Regions from separate parts of the Arthrobacter sp. MMS24-S77 genome, predicted to be linked through region 3. Evidence: predicted binding sites of a transcription regulator. Region 3 holds the regulator's gene; each other region holds the start of a gene.
What was found. The regulator HrcA, encoded in region 3, represses chaperone genes, less so after heat shock. The targets are predictions, from matches to a motif close to TTNGCACTCGNNNNNNNCGAGTGCNAA.

Region 1: a site for HrcA is predicted at 2,083-2,109, ahead of ACX5I4_RS10125 (Hsp20/alpha crystallin family protein). Genes of this name have one in related genera too.
Region 2: a site for HrcA is predicted at 2,434-2,460, ahead of groL (chaperonin GroEL). Genes of this name have one in related genera too.
Region 4: a site for HrcA is predicted at 4,525-4,551, ahead of groES (co-chaperone GroES). Genes of this name have one in related genera too.

Annotation. Positions count from the first base shown of each region.
Region 1 is NZ_JBTZRN010000001.1:2,215,772-2,221,032, reverse strand. It holds gene ACX5I4_RS10145 (fatty acid desaturase family protein) at 1-244, shown strand, start outside; gene ACX5I4_RS10140 (LapA family protein) at 286-684, shown strand; gene ACX5I4_RS10135 (hypothetical protein) at 963-1,118, opposite strand; gene ACX5I4_RS10130 (MerR family transcriptional regulator) at 1,716-2,051, opposite strand; gene ACX5I4_RS10125 (Hsp20/alpha crystallin family protein) at 2,185-2,610, shown strand; gene ACX5I4_RS10120 (J domain-containing protein) at 2,812-3,264, shown strand; gene ACX5I4_RS10115 (hypothetical protein) at 3,297-3,671, shown strand; gene ACX5I4_RS10110 (hypothetical protein) at 3,694-4,023, shown strand; gene ACX5I4_RS10105 (alkylhydroperoxidase domain protein) at 4,809-5,261, opposite strand, start outside.
Region 2 is NZ_JBTZRN010000001.1:889,116-894,376, reverse strand. It holds gene ACX5I4_RS04180 (RNase H family protein) at 1-263, opposite strand, end outside; gene groL (chaperonin GroEL) at 591-2,219, opposite strand; gene ACX5I4_RS04170 (ABC transporter substrate-binding protein) at 2,518-3,870, opposite strand; gene ACX5I4_RS04165 (cold-shock protein) at 3,870-4,073, opposite strand; gene ACX5I4_RS04160 (LytR C-terminal domain-containing protein) at 4,212-4,832, opposite strand; gene ACX5I4_RS04155 (DUF3263 domain-containing protein) at 4,882-5,217, opposite strand.
Region 3 is NZ_JBTZRN010000001.1:2,465,284-2,470,544, forward strand. It holds gene ACX5I4_RS11245 (DUF3097 domain-containing protein) at 1-338, opposite strand, end outside; gene hrcA (heat-inducible transcriptional repressor HrcA) at 554-1,567, shown strand; gene dnaJ (molecular chaperone DnaJ) at 1,628-2,758, shown strand; gene ACX5I4_RS11260 (16S rRNA (uracil(1498)-N(3))-methyltransferase) at 2,761-3,537, shown strand; gene ACX5I4_RS11265 (GerMN domain-containing protein) at 3,602-4,489, opposite strand; gene ACX5I4_RS11270 (PhoH family protein) at 4,907-5,261, shown strand, end outside.
Region 4 is NZ_JBTZRN010000001.1:3,410,228-3,415,488, forward strand. It holds gene ACX5I4_RS15580 (acyltransferase family protein) at 1-2,062, opposite strand, end outside; gene groL (chaperonin GroEL) at 2,383-3,993, opposite strand; gene groES (co-chaperone GroES) at 4,080-4,376, opposite strand; gene ACX5I4_RS15595 (hypothetical protein) at 4,600-5,010, opposite strand; gene ACX5I4_RS15600 (THUMP-like domain-containing protein) at 5,106-5,261, shown strand, end outside.

The DNA.
Region 1 (5,261 bases), 250 kb from region 3:
GGATGCGTTGATGGGTGGGCTGAACCGCCAGATCGAGCACCACCTGTTCCCGGACATGCCGCGGCCTTACCTGCACCGCGCGGCCACGCTGGTCCGCTCGTGCTGTCGGGAACAGGGAATCCCATACACCGAAACCAGCCTCGTCACCTCCTACGCGGTGGTCATCCGGTACCTCAACACCGTCGGCCTGTTTGCCGGCGGCCCGTTCGAATGCCCTGTCGTGCAGAGCAACCGGCCCCGATGAGCAGAATCCGAACAACAAACAGATAAAGAGGACAAACCATCATGACGTCGAACCCAGCGACGCCTCAAGTGCCCGGAGAACAGCCTCGAGGGCCCGCGCGGACCAACACCACGCCTGGGACGGCCGGCACCCCGCAGCCAGTCGAGCCGGTGCCCCGGGCTGCCGCTGCACCAAAGCCCCAGACAACCCGGGCCGGCGTCATTTGGGCCGCCGTCATCGTTGCCCTGCTCGCGCTGATACTGCTGATCATCTTCATCCTGCAGAACCAGCAACCAGTCCAGGTTCTATTCCTCGGGCTGGGAGGCTCGGTCTCCCTGGGCATGGCGCTGTTTATCGCCGCCGTGGCCGGAGGCATCCTCGTGGCCGCGGCTGGCGCGGCAAGGATCATCCAACTGCGATCCAACGCCCGCAAAATACGAAGAACCCACAACAAGCTGTAGCCAGGGTGCTGCGCGGCCGAGAAGAGAGTCGCCATGGGCTCGAACTTTTGGACTGCTCCCGGTTCCCCAAGTTGAACTCCGGCCTCTCGGCCCAGCCGTGCCCCCGCTATCAGAACGCCGCCCGAATACGACAGACACTCGCGGTGTATAGGCGGGCAGTCAATGCTGCAACGAAGACCAGCCCCACGACCGGCAGCCACTGGATGCCGAAAATGGGCGCGGTGATCCCTCCCGTTCCGGCGCCGAGCGCTATGCCACGATTCGGGCGTGACCGGGACTTACACCCTGCGGCCTCGGTTGACGAAGAACATGATCACTGCGACCACCAGGACGATCGGAGCGATCCACAGCAGGAAACCGACAGCCTTCACCGTGCCGCCGATGATGAACAAAACGATCGCGATAACAGCCAGGATCCACAGCAGCGCGCTCATTACCATTACCTCCCAAATTGCGTTCTCGAACGGCCCCGGTCGGCGGCTGGCCCCAATCTACTCCGCACAGAACAGGGATTCCAGCGATGCGCCACCGCTGGAAAAACGTTGAGGACGCGCGTGGTCCTGACGGGATCAGGACGACTCGCTGCTCCGGCGCGTCCGGGTCATCCAGCGCCAAAGAGGCCGGCGCCGTCGACCACGGCTTCGGCCCAGGAGTTCATTCCCGGCGGCCGCGGAGCCAGCCGGTTCCTTGGTGATCGGATCTGTATTGTTTGGCACGCCGTCATGTTCCGGTCTGCCAGGTTTGCTTGTTTCAGCGTCCAGGGTCCACCTCGCTGCCCGTGCTTTCAGCCGCGATGTTCTGCGGTGCTGGGTGCGCATCGCGCCCGGCCGCAAAATCACGGCATGCCAGATCCGTGCCCTCTTCGAATCAGGCGTCCTCTCCCATACCTAGCACCCCGGCTCGACCCCCGGATCGGAGCCCGGAATTCAAGAGCGAAGTTACGGGGCCCGGCGGGAGGCAACGGCGACGGCGCGGTTGAAAGGCGCAGCCGGCCCCGCTCGTTTGAAGCCCCGGCCAGGACTCTGAAAGGTTCAGCGCTGATCGGTTCCGCCTCCCGGACTGGACGGGGCGGTATCCCGTGGAGCGTCCGCGGACCGGAGTTCCGCCTCGAGGCGCCGGTTGTCGGCCTCCAGGACGAGGACCATCCGGATGCCGGCCAGGTTCAAGCCCAATTCCAGAAGCTCGCCGATCCGCCGCAATACCACGAGATCGTTCTCACTGTACTGGCGGGTCCCGCCCAGGGTCCTGCCCGGCTCCAGCAAACCCTTGCGTTCGTACAGGCGCAGGTTCTGCTGCCCCGTTCCCACCAGTTCGGCCGCAACGGAAATCGCGTACACGCCCTTCCCCCGGTCCTCGGCCTGGCCCATCGGGTGCCTCCAAAATCCTTCGAAAATCAGGCTTGCCCTGATCCATATGCAGTGCTATAAGAAATATATACCAGCCACTATAGATCGGCTGGGTTGACAACAAAAAACTGCGATCTGCAAGGAGTGACACACCATGCTGATGCGAACCGACCCCTTCCGTGAATTCGACAGGCTCGCCGAACAGGTACTCGGCACCACAGCCCGGCCGGCGGCCATGCCGATGGATGCCTGGCGGGAAGCCGAGGACTTCGTGGTCGCCTTCGATCTCCCCGGAGTCAACGTGGACTCGGTGGACATCGACGTCGAACGCAACGTGCTGACCGTCAGAGCCGAACGCCCGGACCCCGTCGGCGAGGGCACGGAACTGATCGCCTCCGAACGGCCCCGCGGCGTCTTCAGCCGCCAGCTCATCCTCGGCGACGCGCTGGACACCGAAGGCGTCAAAGCAAACTACGACGCCGGTGTCCTGACCCTGCGCATCCCGGTAGCGGAGAAAGCAAAGCCGCGCCGGATCGAAATCGAAACCACCGGAAAACAGCGCCAGGAGATCAGCGCCTGACAGGAGGCGCAGCCTGCCGGACCGGGAGCGCCACAGCGGCCCACCATGTAAAGAGGGCGGTCGAGTTCACAGACCACGCCACAGCGCAGCCAGCGCACGGATGGATGAGGCCCCGGGGAAGACTCCCGCAACGATGGTCCCCGGCCGAACAGGCCGGGGACCATCCTCCTCCCCGCCTACGAGAACACAGCACCGCCAACGATGAGGAACAACGGCCCTGGCCCATACGACATCCTGCATATCACCCCGACCGCCACAGCGCGTGAGGTGGCGCGGGCCTACCGGACGCTCATGCGCGGACGGCACCCGGACACCCGGGCGGCCCGCGAACATCCCACCGGCTCGGGCCCCAAGACGCCGGAGCCGCAGGAAGAACTCCAGGAACTCCGGGACATCATGGCGGCGTATGCCATCCTCGGCAACCCGGAAAAGCGGGCGGCCTACGACCGGGAGCACCCGCGTCCAGCCGCGAACGCCAAACCGCAGCCGCCTGGCGGCTCGTTGAGGACACCAGGGCAGTTGCTTCCCGCCGCGTCGCTGCTGATCGGACCGGTCATCTGGGAACCGCCCGCCGGACGGTCCCCCGGAATGCCGGTCCGGCAAGGCCCATATCCACCAACCGGCTACACGCTGATCCGGTGGATCAGACGCTGAGCCGGAAAACCACGCAATCGCAAGGAGCCCCAATGAGTGCCTGGCGCCCGTACGACAACCAATTGATGCCCGCGTTCTACGAACGTTTCGAAAAGCGGTGGGGCAAAGGAACAGCGCCGTTCCTGGACCCCGAGACCCACGAACAACCCATGCCCCGGGCCCAATGGATCAACCCGGACACCGGAGCCGCGGTCGCGGTCGTCCCCATCTGGGCCGAAGACCCCCAGCACCGCTCCTTCGGGGTGTTCTACCTACCCCCGGCCGGCGACATCTGGGTCCTGCGGCCCGGCTACACGAACTACCTCGAAACCGACACCAGGAATACCGAGCAAGCCAGCCTGCGCAACGACGCCTTCCGAAAAGCCGTCGCCCACGCCAAGGAATTCATTTACGGAACCCAACCCTGAAAACCATCCCCCGGAGTACACCATGACCCCTCCACAGATCAGCCAGTTCCTGCAGGACTGCATCGTCAAAGACGACACGAGCGATTCAGGACTCGACGGCGACGTCTTCTACGGGCTCTACGTCAGCTGGTGCTCCCTCAACCGTAAAGTCCCCCTCCCCGACCATGCCTTCCGCACCGCCCTGCGCCTTGCGGGCCTTGTTAAGGAAAAGGACGGGAAGGGCAGAAAGAGAGTCTTCCAAGGCCTGCGCATGAGAGGACCAGCCGCCGTGGACTACATCCTCAACAGCAGCGCCCAAACCCCGGCGGACCCCGGTTGGAGCAGGAGGTCAAGGTCCGGCCGGACGCCATGACGAGCCGGACCCTGTTTCCGCCTGGTGTCCGGCGCCAACGCCGCTCCAGGTTTGCAAAAAGATCTGTGCGCTGCTGCTTCCGGGCAAGCGGCCCGCGGATGGGTGGACCAGGGGCCAAGGTAACGCGCCAATGCCCGGTGTCACCTTGGGCCGGGCACTGGCGCAGCTGCCCCTTACGACCGGGAGTAGCTTTCCAAGCAACTTCCTCGCCAAAGTCGGTTTCATCATGTTGTGCCCGGGAGCCTGAACCATGAACTGGTGTTGGCCGTCCACGACCAACCAGACAGGACCGGAACGAGGAACCGAATAAACCCACCCCAGAGCTGGCGGAGACCCAACTAGCCCGGACCCTGACCGCCACCCCACACACCTGAACAGGCCACCGCGGCAGCCAGGCACCAGCCGAGAACCAGCGTCAGAGGACCTGCCCACAAACTTTGTGCACACGTTAAAGCAAAAACCCGTCTGCACATCGAGACATGCTGGCCTAGCTCGTCTCTCTCGGATCCCGAGTGAATTAGTTCGGAACCGAATAATCACTGTTACGAATAAAGGAATCCGATGCGGGCCGCCGACCTGCGTTACCCCGAAAACCGCTGGGACTTCTTTCGTAAGAACTCAAGGTCCCTGAGGACCTGTTCCAAGGCGCTGCTTCTTGCCTCCGGCGCCCGCTCTTGGCCCAATTTGCTTGGCCGTTCCTCGGGCAACGCGTTACTTTCGCTCGGACGCCAGGGTGAGGTCGTGTCCGCGAGCGGATCGTAGAAGATTTGAAGGTTCATTCTCGCCTAGCTACGCTTCGGGGCCTCGGGCTCACCGAGCGACAGCATGAGTCGGTTTGCCCAGTTGAAGAACGAACTTCCATGGATGACGTCGGAGATGGACAGCGTATCCAGCCCAGCGCGTTCCAAGTCCGCGATGTGCCCCGGACCGAGCTGTGACGGCGTTTTCGAAAGCGCGACGGCGGCGGCGACGATCGCGTTCCACCGGGTGCCGAGATCGGTTTCCACCCCGCCGTCGAGCAAGCGCTGAATGTCGTCGTGGCGGTCCGAATAATGCGAGGCGAAACGCGAGTGCACGGAAGCGCAGAACACGCAGCCATTAAGGCGCGACGCCGCTGCTGCCGCCAACTCCCGTTCGGCCCGCGGCAGGCCCTCGGTGGCATTGTAGAAGATGTCCTTGTCAGTCCTGGTGCGGGCGCCAAGGATGTCCGGATCCAGTGCGAGGAGCCGGAAGTAGTC
Region 2 (5,261 bases), 1.6 Mb from region 3:
CGCCATCCCTTGCGCTTCCAGCCTGGCATCCACTTGGTGATGCAGTTGATGACGTATTGGCTGTCGCAGAGAATCTTCAGCTCTTCGTGGGGAACGTGTGCCGTGGACCGGAAAAGGTCCAGCACCGCCATGAGTTCGCCCTGGTTGTTGGTTCCGTGCGGCCATCCGCCGGCCCGCCAACAAGAGTCGTTCACGTACCAGGCCCAGCCAGCTGGCCCGGGATTGCCGAGGGCAGAACCATCGGCGGCAGCAATAATCGTCATGGTTTCCATCCTGCCAGACCACCCCGACACTCCAGACCTCCGGGCCCCGCGGCAGAGTCACGCCCCCGAATGACGCTCGCTCACTTATGCACCCAAAAATTCAAACCCTCCTGCAGACCTGGCGCCCAATTCCCAAACCCTCCTGCAGCAAATGAGGTGAGCGAGCGTCCGGCCAAAACCCCACATAAGTGAGCGAGCATCGGAAGAAAACACGACATACGTGAGCGAGCGTCCGTCCAAACGCGCGCGTCGGTTAACGGCGACGGCGGTCCCCACCTGAGGTGGGAACCGCCGTCGTGCGTGTGGCTGGTGAGCTAGCGCGGGGGCTTAGAAGCCGCCCATGCCGCCCATGTCGTCGCCGCCACCCATGGCCGGAGCGTTCTTCTCCGGCTTGTCGGCAACAACGGCCTCGGTGGTCAGGAACAGACCAGCGATGGAGGCAGCGTTCTGGAGTGCCGAGCGGGTGACCTTTACGGGGTCGTTGACGCCGGCAGCCAGCAGGTCCTCGTAGATGCCGGTTGCAGCGTTCAGGCCGTGGCCCGACGGCAGGCCGCGGACCTTGTCGATGACAACGCCCGGCTCGAGGCCAGCGTTGTAAGCGATCTGCTTGAGCGGAGCGTCGATGGCAACGCGGACGATGTTGGCGCCCGTTGCTTCGTCGCCTTCGAGCTGCAGGTTGGCGAATGCCTTGGCACCGGCCTGGATGAGGGCAACGCCACCACCGGCGACGATGCCTTCTTCAACAGCAGCCTTCGCGTTGCGGACAGCGTCCTCAATGCGGTGCTTGCGTTCCTTGAGCTCAACTTCGGTTGCGGCACCGGCCTTGATGACTGCAACGCCGCCGGCCAGCTTGGCCAGGCGCTCCTGCAGCTTCTCGCGGTCGTAGTCGGAGTCGGAGTTCTCGATCTCGGCACGGATCTGTGCAACACGACCGGCGATGGCGTCGGCGTCGCCGGCACCCTCGACGATGGTGGTCTCGTCCTTGGTCACAACGACCTTGCGGGCGTTGCCGAGCAGTTCGAGGGTTGCGTTCTCGAGGCTCAGGCCGACCTCGGAGGAGATGACCTGGCCACCGGTGAGGATGGCGATGTCGGCGAGCTGCGCCTTGCGGCGGTCACCGAAGCCCGGAGCCTTGACGGCGACGGACTTGAAGGTGCCACGGATCTTGTTGACGATCAGGGTGGCCAGGGCCTCGCCCTCGATGTCTTCGGCGATGATCAGCAGCGGCTTGTTGGACTGCATGACCTTCTCCAGGACCGCAACGAGTTCCTTCACGTTGGAGATCTTGGAGTTGACGATCAGGATGTACGGGTCTTCGAGGACCGTTTCCTGGCGCTCTGCGTCGGTGACGAAGTAAGCGGAGATGTAGCCCTTGTCGAAGCGCATGCCTTCGGTGAGCTCAAGCTCCAGGCCGAAGGTGTTGGACTCCTCGACCGTGATGACGCCTTCCTTGCCAACCTTGTCCAGGGCTTCAGCAATGAGGTTACCGATTTCGGAGTCGCCGGCGGAGATGGAAGCCGTGGCTGCGATCTCTTCCTTGGTCTCGATTTCCTTGGCTGAGGCGAGCAGCTCGCGGATGACGGCTTCAACAGCCTTCTCGATGCCGCGCTTGAGGGACAGCGGGTCGGCGCCGGCAGCTACGTTGCGCAAGCCTTCCTTGACCAGTGCCTGGGCCAGGACGGTGGCCGTGGTGGTGCCGTCGCCAGCGACGTCATCCGTCTTCTTGGCAACTTCCTTGACCAGCTCGGCGCCGATCTTCTCGAACGGGTCGTCCAGTTCGATCTCCTTGGCGATGGAAACACCATCGTTGGTGATCGTGGGGGCGCCCCACTTCTTTTCGAGGACGACGTTGCGTCCACGCGGGCCGAGGGTGACCTTGACGGCGTCGGCGAGGATGTTAAGACCCCGCTCGAGACCGCGGCGTGCCTCTTCATCAAATGCAATGATCTTGGCCATAACGGCGGTAGTCCTTTCGGGACAGTCGTTAAGAAGGTGCCTTCACTGCGGTGCCCGCGACGGACGATCCTTCACATTCGGCCTCTGTACGCCGCGTGCTCCGGATCTCACCCCAGCAAGGTGTTCTTTGATCCCTCTTGCACGGCTACCATTCCCCAGCGGCCGGAGCCACACGAAGAATTAGCAGTCAATGCTTGAGAGTGCTAATCAATAATTAGCACTCACCCGAGGAGAGTGCAAGCAGCAAGTGCTGGAAACTACTCGCCACGCCGGGCGAATTCGCTATCGGCACAGCCCATCACGGCGTCCGCGAAGCGGTCTCCTTGCCACTCACGCGCGCGGTGTTGTCAGCGCCATACGTAAAGACCATGTAGTTGGACGAGGTGACGTCCCCGTTGGCGTCGAATCCGATGGTGCCGGACTCGCCGTCGTAATCCGGGAGCTTGGCCCCCTTCAGCGCCTCGACGCAATCCTTGTATGACGCACAGGATGTGCGCTCTTTCGACGCCGCATCACCCGACGCCGGACGCACTCCGCCGGATACGGTGGTGAGCCAAGCCGCGATCGAGGCCCCGGCGTCGTCGTTCGCGGCCGAAGCGGCAAGCGCCGCGAGAGTGACGGCGTCGTACGTTTCGGCAGCGTACGTCGTGTCCTTGAGCTTGGGGTCGATCCCCGTCAGCCCGGCTTGGAACTCCGCGCTCGGGAAGATTCCTGGAAGAACTCCGCGCGCACCGTCGAGCCCGCCTGCACCGAGCGCGGTTTCGTATTGGCGGATGGCGCCGTCGCTCAAGAGGAGCTTCTTGCCGTTCAGCCCCGAGTTCAGAAGCTCGGCCAGGGCGCCCTGGGCACCGTCACGGGCAACCACGACGACGGCGTCCGGCGTGCCGGATTTGATGCTCGCCGCAGCCGGAGATGCTTTGCCCGCCGCGAATTCCACGTTGGCCACGGCGTCCATTCCCAGGCCGCGGGCAGCGTCCATGACTGCTCCGGAGACACGCGTACCGTAGTCCCCGGCTTCATGCAGGACGGAAAGCCGCGTGGCGCCGGCGTCGTGGGCTAGCTTCGCCAGGACACTGCCTTGCGCGGCATCGGCGGCCGATGTGCGGAAGTAGAATCCGCCGCTCCTGTAGCTGCTGAGTCCGGAGGCGGTATTGGCTGGAGAGATGAGCGGAACCCGGGCGGGTGAGAGAACGCCGATGGCAGCGGCCGCGTGGCTGGAATCCGTTGGGCCCACAACGACATCGGCGTGCGCACCGAGCAATGCCTTGGCTTGCGTCGCAGTGTCCGCAGTGAAGGCCGCTGCGCTGGCCCCTTGGCTAGCGCTGCTGTCTCCACTCGCCGCCGACGCCGGAAGCAACTCGACGGGGCGGCCTCTGTATCCGCCGGCGTCGTTGATCTGCTTGACGGCCAGCCTGGCCGCCGCCAGCTCTGACTCGTTGATGAATGCGGAACTACCGCTGTTGTCCAGAATCACCCCGATGCGCAGGACGCCGTCGCCGCTCGGTGTCACGGCGTCAAGCCTGGCGTTGCCGAGGGGTGCGGAGCATCCGGCCAGCCCCAGGGCCAGGGCAGCACTGCCTGCGAGAAGGGAAACTACTCGGGACCGGCGCCGACCAACGGGCCGGGACAGCCTTGTTGCCGCAACTCCCACTAGATAAGCCGCACGCTTTCTGCCTGCGGGCCTTTCTGGCCCTCGCCCAGTTCGAAGTCGACGCGTTGTCCTTCTTCGAGGGCACGGAAGCCATCCATCTGGATAGCGGACCAATGCACAAAGATGTCGTCACCGGACTCATCCACGGTGATGAATCCGTAGCCCTTTTCGGCATTGAACCATTTGACGGTTCCCAAAGCCATGATCCCCACACTTTCAACTAGCGGTGGCCAGCTTCCGGGATCTCCGGGCCAGCTCACAACTACTGTAACCACAGTCACGTTGCAGTAGCGCAACCTTGGGTGTGGGTGGCCGCAATGTTATTGAGGCGTAACCGAGTTCTACTTGTATCCCGGGCCCAGAATGACGACCACCGGCTGCTGGAATTCGGCACTGTCCACAAGGTTTGCGATGCCCAGCAGCTTGCCGAGGGCTTCAGCGTTGCCCTTCTGGGCCGGGCCCTTGTAGAAGACCGACGACGTCTGCTGGGGCATACCGCCCCAGTTTGCCACCGTGGACAACGGCCAACCCCCGCCTTGCACGACGCCCGCCACCCGGGCGGCCAGGCCGCCGGTAGTGGTGCCGTTGTAGACCGCGACTGCCGCGGTCTTGTCCAACGGCGCCGTAGTGGGCGTTGGCGTGCTGGATGGAGTGTCACTCGGCTGGCTGGACGCCGGCGCCGGGCTGCTCGCAGAAGCGCTTGCAGACTGTGCCGGAGCGGAAGCCCCGGCGCTTTGCCTGGAAGCGTCAGCGCTAACGGCAGCTTGCGGCGTTGTCGAGGAGGTGAAGCCAAGCTTCGGAAGAATAAGGAACGCAACGAGGCCTACAGCCAGCGCGATGCCACCCAGGAGCAGCACGGGCCACAGCGCGGGGCGGGAAGCGGAGGCGACGAGCCGGTGGACACCCTGCCGCGATGAGCTCTGCGGGACGCGGTCGAATTCATCCCGGGCAAATTTGGTCATGGTGAAGCCTTGTCCTTGCTGCTTGCTTGCTGGGGGATCAGCGTGTGCTTTACGCGTCAGAACCAAGACGGCGCGCCGTGCGGGCCCTCTGACGTGACATACGTAGTCTACGCAATCTCTTGACGAGCATGGGATCGTGCGCCAGTGCTTCCTCGGTATCGATGAGAGCATTGAGGAGCTGGTAGTAGTGGGTAGCCGAGAGATCGAAGAGTTCCCTGACGGCCTGTTCCTTGGCTCCGGCGTACTTCCACCATTGCCTCTCCAGGGCGAGCATCTGCTGCTCGCGCTCGCCCAGCGGCGAGTCGCTGCGAATCCCTGTGGACAGGTCTTCGAGCACCAATCCAGTTGCTTCGGACGCCATGGGTTCCCGCGCGGGTTCTGCCACGACACACTCCTTCGACGCATTGACTGAAAATTGTCCCACCCCCA
Region 3 (5,261 bases):
ACTTGCGCGCGCTGGCCGGCAACCCGGACGGATCCCGAAGCGGTCCTGCCTGTTTGCCCGGCAACCGCTCCGGCCGCCACACGTGGCGCCGGCGGAAGAAGTTTCACCGGTTGTCCGTCGAGAAGGAATCCAAAGCCGAGCCGGAACGACTTGTTCTTTCCCCGGCGGTCTTCCAGCACCACAATGTGCATGCCGCCAGACTTTTCCACCCTGGTCACGGCCCCGACCCAACCGGACTGCACGTCTTCGATAACCATCCCGCGCTCAACGGGGACCTCGGGCAGCTGCCGCTTGGCAGGCGAGGAAAGGTCTTGCGGGCCCCAATTGTCGTAAGACACGGTCTTCACACCACTTTGCGCTAAGGGATCAATGACAGTCACGGACATTCCGCCGGACCGCGCGGGAATCATGTTCGCCGCGAGCGGTACCAATGCTAACAACGTGGTGGCTCATACTAGACTTGTTAGCACTTGGGCATGTTGAGTGCTAATTGTTGAAAATCAGGTCGCTGAGTAGTAACTGTTCAGCACTGGCTGTTGAATGGAGGTGGGCAGTGAGCGAACCACGCAAGCTTGAAGTGTTGCGCGCCATCGTGGAGGACTACGTTCACTCCCGCGAGCCCGTCGGATCCAAGGCCTTGGTAGAACGGCACCATTTGGGAGTGTCGAGCGCCACCATCCGCAACGACATGGCCCTCCTGGAAGAAGAAGGACTCATTGCCGCACCGCACACCAGTGCCGGCCGCATCCCCACGGACAAGGGCTACCGCCTGTTCGTCGATCGTATTTCCCAGGTCAAACCGCTTTCGGCCGCCGAGCGCCGGGCCATCCACTCGTTGCTTGAGGGACCCGACGACGTCGAGGACATCCTTGAGCGCACCGTTCGGCTCCTGTCCCAACTGACCAATCAGGTCGCCGTCGTGCAGTACCCGCACCTGAGCCGCGCCCGCGTACGGCACATTGAGTTCGTGCTTCTGGCTCCGCGCCAGGTCTTGGTGGTACTTATCGCCGATACGGGCAAAGTGGAGCAGGGCGTGGTACACGCAGCGGCGGATGCCACGGACGACGAGCTTATGGCCTTGCGTACGCGTTTCCTTGGAAGCATTGCCGGCTCGCAGCTTGACCTCATGCCGCAGGTCCTGCCGTCAGTAGTTGCCCTGTGCCCGCCGGCGCTCCGAGGCCTTGCCAGTGTCCTCGCCCACGGTTTGGAAAGGCTGGCTGACCGAAGCCGGGACGAACGCATAGTCATGGCAGGCACAGCCAACCTGGCCCGGTCCAACGTGGATTTCCCGCTCAGCATCGGACCGGTCCTCGAAGCCCTCGAAGAACAGGTGGTCATGTTGCGCCTGCTCTCGGACATGGCCGAAGACCCCCGCGGAGTCACCGTGAGCATTGGCCGCGAGAACCCCTACGACGGTCTCTCCGAAGCATCGGTGGTCGCCACCGGCTATGGTCCGGGAAGCAGCGCCAAGATCGGCATTCTTGGTCCTACCCGGATGGACTATCCCAACACCATGGCGGCCGTCCGCGCCGTCGCACGCTACCTTTCCCGCATTCTGGGCGGCTGACAGCCGCGGCCGGAAACCGTCTCGCAAGAAACGCAGTACAACAAGGAAGAGATACCGACTTTGAGCAGCCACTATGACGTTCTGGGCGTCTCACCGGAAGCAACCGGCGAGGAGATCAAGAAGGCCTACCGAAAGCTCGCCCGTAAGCTGCACCCCGATGTGAATCCCGGGGAAGGCGCCGCCGAGGAATTCAAAGCCGTGACCCACGCCTACGAGGTCCTCTCCGACCCCCAGAAGCGCCGCGTGTATGACGCCACGGGCAACGAGAACGGCACCGACAACGGCTTCGGTGGAGGCTACGCGGGCCAGGGGTTCGCGTTCCAGGACATCTTCGACACCTTCTTCGGCGGAGGTGGCGGCGGCATGCAGGGACCGGCATCACGTATGCGCCGAGGCCAGGACGCCCTGATCAGTGTCCGCATCGATTTGCGCGAGGCCGTCTTCGGCGTCAACAAGAAGCTTGAAGTGGATACCGCGGTCGTCTGTCCCACATGCGAAGGCTCATGCTGCCGGGCAGGCACCCACCCGGAGCGCTGCGACATTTGCGGCGGCTCGGGTCAGGTTCAGCGCGCAGTCCGCTCGATCCTCGGCCAAGTCATGACTTCCGCACCGTGTGGTTCATGTGAAGGTTTCGGATCGATCATCAAAGATCCCTGCAATGAGTGCAGCGGCCAGGGCCGCATCCGCAGCCGCCGTTCGCTCACCGTCAAAGTGCCGGGTGGAGTGGCTACCGGAACGCGGATCCAGCTGTCGTCCCAAGGCGAAGCAGGTCCCGCGGGCGGCCCTTCCGGTGATCTCTACGTGGAGATCCGCGTCAACACTGATTCCACCTACATACGTGAGGGCGATGATCTTCACGCAACCCTGAGCGTCCCCATGACCGCCGCGGCATTGGGTACCGAGCTGCAGCTGGATACCTTCGATGGTCCCCAGGAGATTGATGTCAAGGCCGGCACGCAATCCGGCGAAGTCATCACTTTGCGTGGACTCGGCGTCACCCATCTCCGCGGTTACGGCCGGGGAGACCTCAAGGTACACCTGCACGTCGAGACGCCCGGGAAGATCGACGCGGCGCAGGAAGAGTTGCTGCGCCAGCTTGCCAAATTGCGCGGCGAACAGTTCACCGAGGGCAAGCTCGTAGCGAGCGGCGGTATGTTCGCGAAGCTGCGGGACAAGCTCGGTAACCTGTAGCGGTGAGCAACCCCGTATTTTTCACGCCCGCCGGGACGCTTGACGGGCTCGGGCCGGGTGACACGTTCGTGCTCGACGGCGCCGAGGCAAGGCATGCTGTCACCGTCAAGCGCCTGGAAATCGGCGAAGCGGTCGACATTGCCGACGGCGCCGGAAAGCGGCTTACGGGTACAGTGACCGAGTCCGGGAAGGGAACCCTGACAGTCCTTGCCTCCGCTGTCGAGGAGGAGCACCAGCCTATTGTGCGGCTCGTTCTAGTCCAGGCCCTCGCCAAGGGGGACCGCGATGAGCTCGCCGTCGAGACGGCAACGGAACTCGGGATCGACGCCGTGGTGCCCTGGCAGGCGGAACGTTCCATTGTCCGTTGGAAGGGGGAGCGGGCAGCCAAAGCCCACGCGAAGTGGCAATCCGTGGCCACTGCAGCGGCCAAACAGGCGCGGCGCGCGTGGATTCCGGAGGTGCGTGCCGCCGTCGACGGCTCGGGCTTGGCGGCGGCTGTTGCCGCGGCTGATCTGGCGATCATCCTGCACGAGGATGCAAAGCGCCCGCTGCGGGATGTTCTGGAGAAGTGGCACGATCAGCTTTCTGGCCATGACTCCGGAGCGGGGCGCGAGGTCCTGCTCATCGTGGGTCCGGAGGGCGGCATTTCGCCGCGCGAAGTGACCAAACTGAGCGACGTCGGCGCTGTCACCGCTCTCTTGGGGCACCACGTACTACGCTCATCGACCGCGGGCCCGGCCGCCGTCGTGCTGGCCAGCGACATTCTGGGGCGCTGGTAGGAAATCGCCGGGGCGCTGCCCACGTCGCCTAGCCCGTCGCAGGGCTAGCGGTCCACGTACCTGGTCAGCGGACGTTGAAAGAACGGGTGTCCGTGGAGACGTCGGCGTCGCCGGGACCCACCATGGAAACGCGCAGCTCGTAGCGGCCGTCTCCGAGGCCCACAGTGAAGTTGAAGGCGCCACCTTGCCCCGGTACGGCCGAAGCGGTGGCCTGGCCGGCCAGGTACGATGTCTTCTCGCCGCTTGAGTTCTCGCGGAGGATCTGCCAATGCAGTTTCTTCGAGGGGTCCGTGCTACGCCCATTGAACTTGACCGGACCAGCAGGGAGGGTCAGATCCTCCTGCGGGTCAATGATCCAAACGGGTGCCACCATAGTTGCGTCCCGGACCATCGGATCACCTAGCTTGACCTGGCCGAACGCCATGTAATCCGTGTGCCCGTCGACCAGGATGGTCACCTTGATCAGCTGTCCGGAGTCGATCAACCCTGAGCTAGCCGCAGCAGCGGTAGCGGTGTAGACGAGTTGCTGGACCGCCCGCTGCGCCATTCCGGCGTCGAGGTTGGAATTGAACGCGTCGCGGGAAACGTCGACCGTGACTACGTTCTTCCCGGAAATCGAGGTCGCAAGGTCGCTCGGATTTTGCCATGGCGTGAAGAAATCGTGATCCAACGGCTTCTGGGACATCATGATCCGCAGGGCAGTGGTGATGGGGTTCTCGTTGCCCGGGTTGTCACGAAATTCGCGGTACAGGAAGATATCCGTGTCGCTACGACCGATCCAGTACACCGGAATCTTGTTTGACGCCTGGGTTGTCTCAAGCGGCGCATTGGTGGCGGGTGCCGCCTGCAGGGCGGCGGACGGAGTGGGGACCGGCGTCGTTGATCCCTGTTCCGAACGGTCAGCAACGCAACCTGAAAGAATAAAGGCAGCCGACAGCGCGGACACAAGCATGGCGGAACGTCTCCGGATGCGTGTGTCCTCTGGAATGCCGGCTGGCCTGGTAATAGTGGATTCCTGCTCGTATCGGCCGCTGTCGTGCGGGGAGTCATACGCCCGAAGACCGGGTGCAGGGCATTTTGCCCATGAATCAGCTTGTCATAGTCCCTGCGGCGCTTGCTGGCGTTTCCACCCTCCGACGGCAACTGCAATGCGATTGATACGAGGTCGATACGGAGTTGATACCAAAGCGGCGGAAATCGGGCGCGTGCGGCTCTCCCGCGCATGGTCTGGAACCACCCTCCAGACTGGCTGGCGTAGGATTGGAAGCAATCCGAGGCCCGCGATCCTGCGCCCATCCAGCGAACGGAAATCGGAGCAAATCGATGGACATAACCAAGCCGGAGGAGCACAGGCCGCAAGGCCAGCACTATGACAGAATCATTGAACGGGCGGCCCAGGGCCGGCAGCGTTGACACAGGTCCGGCCGAGTTCGCACACTCTGTCCCGGGCGCCCGGACGGAAGTTGTTGTTTTCGACAACTCTGATCAGATGGTTCAGACCCTCGGCAGTCATGACGAGGCACTGCGCTACATTGAAGCCCAGTTCCCCGGCATCGACTTCCATGTGCGCGGCAACGAACTCTCCTTCAGCGGACCATCCGACGATGTTCCCCGGATCATGCGCCTCCTGGAGGAGGTCCGAGGTTTGGTGGGCAAGGGAACGGTTATCACCCCGGACGTACTCCAACAGCTCGTTTCCCTGTTGCGCAGCCAGTCCCTCCAAA
Region 4 (5,261 bases), 940 kb from region 3:
CCTTCAGCATGGGGGCCATGCTCGCAACGTAGGTCTTGGAGAGGTGGTTGTTGTCAAGATAGACGAAGGTGTTACCCACAACTCCGGGGCATTCGCTGCCGTTGCAAATCAGATCGGTCATGTCCAGGACGGACAGGCCTGTGTACTTCCCTTCGAGGGCGGCAAGCGGGTTTTCAGGGGCGAGTTGCTGCGCTTCGCCGGGATTGCAGTCGGGATTGTGCGGTCCCTTGACCACGACGCAATCTGCCATGTTGAAATCGAATCTCGGGTTGTCACGGACGGCGATCACGTCAATGCCCTTCCCGGTGAGCATCTTGACTGTGTCCTCGAAGCCAACGGTCAACTTTTCATCGGGCGAGGATGGAGCTGCCGCCGTTCCCACCAGGAAGACAGCATCCGGGGGGTTCGCGTCGATCTGTTGGCGGACCGCATCATTGAAGCTCTTGCATTGCTCGTCCAGGCCGGTGCTATCAACACTGAACGGACATCCGCCGAGCAGTAGGTGGTAAAGGCGCCATTGCTCTTGTTCAGCTACGGGGGCCAACGCCCCGAGCCATTGCTGCGCATGCGAGTCACCCAGCACCAGGACGGTGTGATCCGAGCCAGCGGCCTGATTGTTTTGACCACAACCCGGCAGGAGGAGCTTGGAAGCAGGCTTCAGATCTCCGGCACATTGGCTGGGTAGATTTGCCCAGTCCTGTGCCAACTTTTCCGCGGTGGGGAGGAGAACCGCGTTCGCGCCCACTTCGTTGACGTAACCGGGCACGAGGGCAGCCGCTCCTGGGTTGTCCTTTTGCGCTTGCTCCATGGCGACTTTGGCGGTCACGTACTGCTGCACATTGAAAGCGAGCAGCGGAGCTATGGCAAGAGAGAGGCAGGCGACGATCGCGACGGCGGCACGTCGGCGGTTTACTTCCGGCCACTTCCAATCCCTGACTGGCTTCTCGACGAACTTGGTGGTCAGGAACGCCAAAGCCAGGGAGGCTCCAATGATCACCGTGCCTGACAGCCACCCGGCATGGTCTTTTCCAGTCCAAATGAGGGAGATGACCAGCAGCGGCCAATGCCACAGATACAGCGCGTAGGAGTTGTCGCCCAGGCGCACAAGAGGCTTGGAGCTGAGGATCCGGTCCACCCCGAAACGGCTGCCTGTCTGGCCAGCGGCAATAACGCAGGCCGCTGCGAGAGTGGGCCAGAGGGCCACGAAGCCGGGGAACGCCGTCTGGACCTGGAGCACGATCCCGCAGCTCAGCATGGCCACGATGCCAACCCAGCCCATCACCACGCGGACGGGCTTCGATAGCGTCAACACCGGCAAAATGAGGGCAACCAAACTTCCGATGGCGAATTCCCACAGCCTGGCGAAAGTGTCGAAGTAGGCAGTGGTTTGGTCGGTCGCCGTCGCAATGACTGAATACGTGAGCGACACCACGAAGATCAGGCCAAATACATAGGTCAAAGCGACCCGGTAACGAAGACCGTACTTTCTACAAGCCAGCGCAACGAGCGCGAAGATGACCGGCCAAAGGATGAACACCTGGCCTTGGATCGAGAGTGACCAGAAATGTTGCAGCGGACTCGCTTGGCTGTGATCTGCGGCGTAGTAGTTGACGGCTTCGCGCTGAAGGAGCCAGTTCTGGACGTAGAAGAGTGATGCCCAGACCTGGTCAACCAGAGCTGCCCATTGAGTCTTGGGGAGCACCACGAAAATGGCGGCCAATGTACCTAGCAGGACGACGACAGCGCCCGGAAGCAGCCGACGGAACAAATGAAGCCAGTGCCTCAGGAGATCCATGGGGCGGCCCTGCTCGTGACGGCTTGTGAACTGCAATGTCATCAAGAATGCAGAGACCAAAAGGAAAACATCGACGCCGCCGGAAACGCGGCCGAACCACACGTGGTAGGACACCACCATGAGCACGGCAAGGGAGCGCAGGCCCTGAATTTCGGGACGAAACTTTGACTTTCGGCTGGTGATACTGGAACGACTCTGCTCCTTGATAGAAGCCGCCGTTTGCGCAGTTAACACCAGAATGCCCCTCAATGACCTAGAACGAACCATAAATCTTACTGATTCGTAATGTTCAATGCCAATCGAAACTCATCCGAAAGGCACCCATCCGTCAATTAGGCCATGCCCAGCTGGGCGTTCACGGGGTGATTGCCGAGCGCCAACTGTGGGCAGGCACGTGGAGAGGTTGCCCGGTAGCGCAAAAGCAGGAGGCCCGGCCCCCGAAAGGGGACCGGGCCTTCTTTCACGCAGGTGGGCCCACACCGCCCGGGTTCCCTGGCCGAAGCGAAGCGAGGCTAGGGAGGCGGTGTGGGCCCACGCCGCCCGGGTTCCCTGGCCGAAGCGAAGCGAGGCTAGGGAGGCGGTGGGGATTAGTGGCTGTGGCCTGCGTGCTCGTCTTCTTCGGCCGGCTTCTCGACAACCAGGGTCTCTGTGGTGAGAACCAGGGCTGCGATGGACGCGGCGTTCTGGAGTGCGGAGCGGGTGACCTTGACGGGGTCGATCACGCCAGCGGCGATCAGGTCCTCGTACACGCCGGACTTCGCGTTGAAGCCGTGGTTGTCTTCCAGCTCGGCAACCTTGGCGACGACGACGTAGCCGTCGAAGCCGGCGTTCTGGGCAATCCAGCGAAGCGGCAGGGTCAGGGCGCGGCGGACGATGCCGACGGCGGCAGCCGCGTCACCTTCCAAGGCCTTGACGGCAGAGTCCTCGTCCAATGCTTTGAGAGCGTGGATGAGGGCAGAGCCACCGCCGGACACGATGCCTTCTTCAAGGGCGGCACGCGTGGAGGACACTGCGTCCTCGATACGGTGCTTCTTTTCCTTGAGCTCAACCTCGGTGGCTGCACCGACCTTGATGACGCCGATGCCACCGGCCAGCTTGGCAAGCCGTTCCTGCAGCTTTTCCCTGTCCCAGTCGGAGTCGGTGCGGGTCAGCTCGGCACGGATCTGGGCGACGCGTGCTGCGACGTCCTCCGGTGTGCCGGCGCCGTCAACAATGGTGGTGTTGTCCTTGGTGACGGTGATCCGGCGGGCACTGCCGAGGACCTCGAGGCCAACCTGGTCCAGGGACAGGCCGAGCTCCGGGGAGACAACCTGCGCGCCGGTCAGCGTGGCGATGTCCTGCAGCATGGCCTTGCGGCGGTCACCGAAGCCCGGAGCCTTGACGGCAACGACGTTCAGGGTGCCACGGATGCGGTTCACGATCAGCGTGGACAGTGCCTCGCCGTCGATGTCCTCGGCAATGATGAAGAGCGGCTTGGCTGCCTGCAGGGCCTTCTCAAGGAGCGGCAGGAATTCCTGCAGCGAGGAGATCTTGCCCTGGTTGATCAGGATGAGCGCGTCTTCCAGGACAGCTTCCTGGCGTTCCGCGTCGGTGACGAAGTACGGGGACAGGTAGCCCTTGTCGAACTGCATGCCCTCGGTGAGGACCAGTTCGGTCTGCGTGGTGGAGGACTCTTCGATGGTGATGACACCATCCTTGCCGACCTTGCCGAAAGCCTCGGCCAGCAGTTCGCCAACCTCGTCGCTCTGGGCGGAGATCGCTGCAACGCTGGCAACCTGGGTGCCTTCTACCTCGCGGGCGTTCTCCAGGAGGCGGGCGGCAACGGCCTGGACCGAGACTTCGATGCCGCGCTTGATTTCACCCGGGGCTGCGCCTGCGGCAACGTTGCGCAGGCCTTCCTTGACGAGGGCCTGTGCCAACACGGTAGCCGTGGTGGTGCCGTCGCCTGCGACGTCGTTGGTCTTGGTGGCGACTTCCTTGGCCAGCTGGGCGCCAAGGTTCTCGTACGGGTCGTCCAGCTCGACCTCGCGGGCGATCGTCACGCCGTCGTTGGTGATGGTGGGAGCTCCCCACTTCTTGTCCAGAACGACGTTGCGGCCGCGCGGGCCAAGGGTCACCTTGACGGTGTTGGCGAGCTTGTCAATGCCTGCTTCGAGCGAGCGGCGGGCAGCGTCGTTGAACGCTAGCTGCTTTGCCATGGTTGTGTCCTTTCAAGACGGAAAACCCGCACCGCCGATTCAGTCAGAAGAAGTCCGACTCGATCTGCGATGCGGGATCCAGGAAATTACTTAACGACGATCGCCAGAACGTCGCGGGCGGACAGAACGAGGTATTCGTTGCCGCCGGTCTTGACTTCAGTTCCGCCGTACTTGGAGTAGATGACGACGTCGCCAACGGTTACATCGACGGGCACGCGGTTGCCGTTGTCATCGAAGCGGCCGGGGCCAACTGCAACAACTTCGCCTTCCTGCGGCTTTTCCTGTGCAGTGTCCGGGATAACCAGGCCGGAAGCCGTGGTCTGCTCTGCTTCGAGCGGGCGGACAACAATGCGATCCTCGAGAGGCTTAATGGAGACCGACACTCGGATCTCTCCTTTACGTGAGGTAGTACATGGACTATCAAACCAGGGGTGCCGTGGCGTGCTTACCGTCGTCGCGGTGCCGGTAAGTGCCTGGCGGCATGATTAGCACCCGCCTAGGGAGAGTGCTAATCAAGACTCTATGTAAGCATTAGCACTCGGTCAAGGCGAGTGCCAGAATTCCGTCACGGGTGAACGGCGGCAGGCCGCTTGCAGCTCAAGTAGCTCATTGCCCGGCGAGGTCGTCGAAGTCAACGTCCTCGCCGTCGTCGTACTCTTCTTCCGGCGCGGTTCCGCGGTTCAGGTAGAGCACTACGCCGCTGGCGAGCGCGACGACGCCGGACACCACCAGTCCGATGATCGCGCCGATACGGGCACCCATGTAGGTGTCACGGATGTCGCGGGCCTCGTCCGTGGCGTCCTGGACGCTCTTTCCGGTCATGGAGTAGGTGGCCGCGTTGAAGGAGTCGAGGAAGAAGATAATGATCAAGAGCGCGATGCAGACTATGGCGATCGCAGCACCCACGATGAGCGCAGGACGGGCATACGTGGAGAGATTTCCGGTGAAGGGACGTTTATCGGGAGCAGAGGGAGAACCATTGGCGTCGTCAGGCTGGCGTACTGGGTTGTCTTCCATGGCATCAACCCTATCGGCCCGGATGGTCATGGAGCCCTCTCCGCCCCGTATGACGGGCGGCCGGTAGGTGACGGGCGGCCAGTAGGCTAGTTCCCATGGCTGACACACCCCAGGACCAGATTGCCCCCCTACTGACAACCGAGGGTTGGGAACTGCTGGCGTCCTTGGGACCATACCGCGATGGCGAAGCGTTCGCCCTGAATGCGCGGCTGCGCAAAGACGGCCACTCCCCCGCCCTCGTGGCCGCCGTG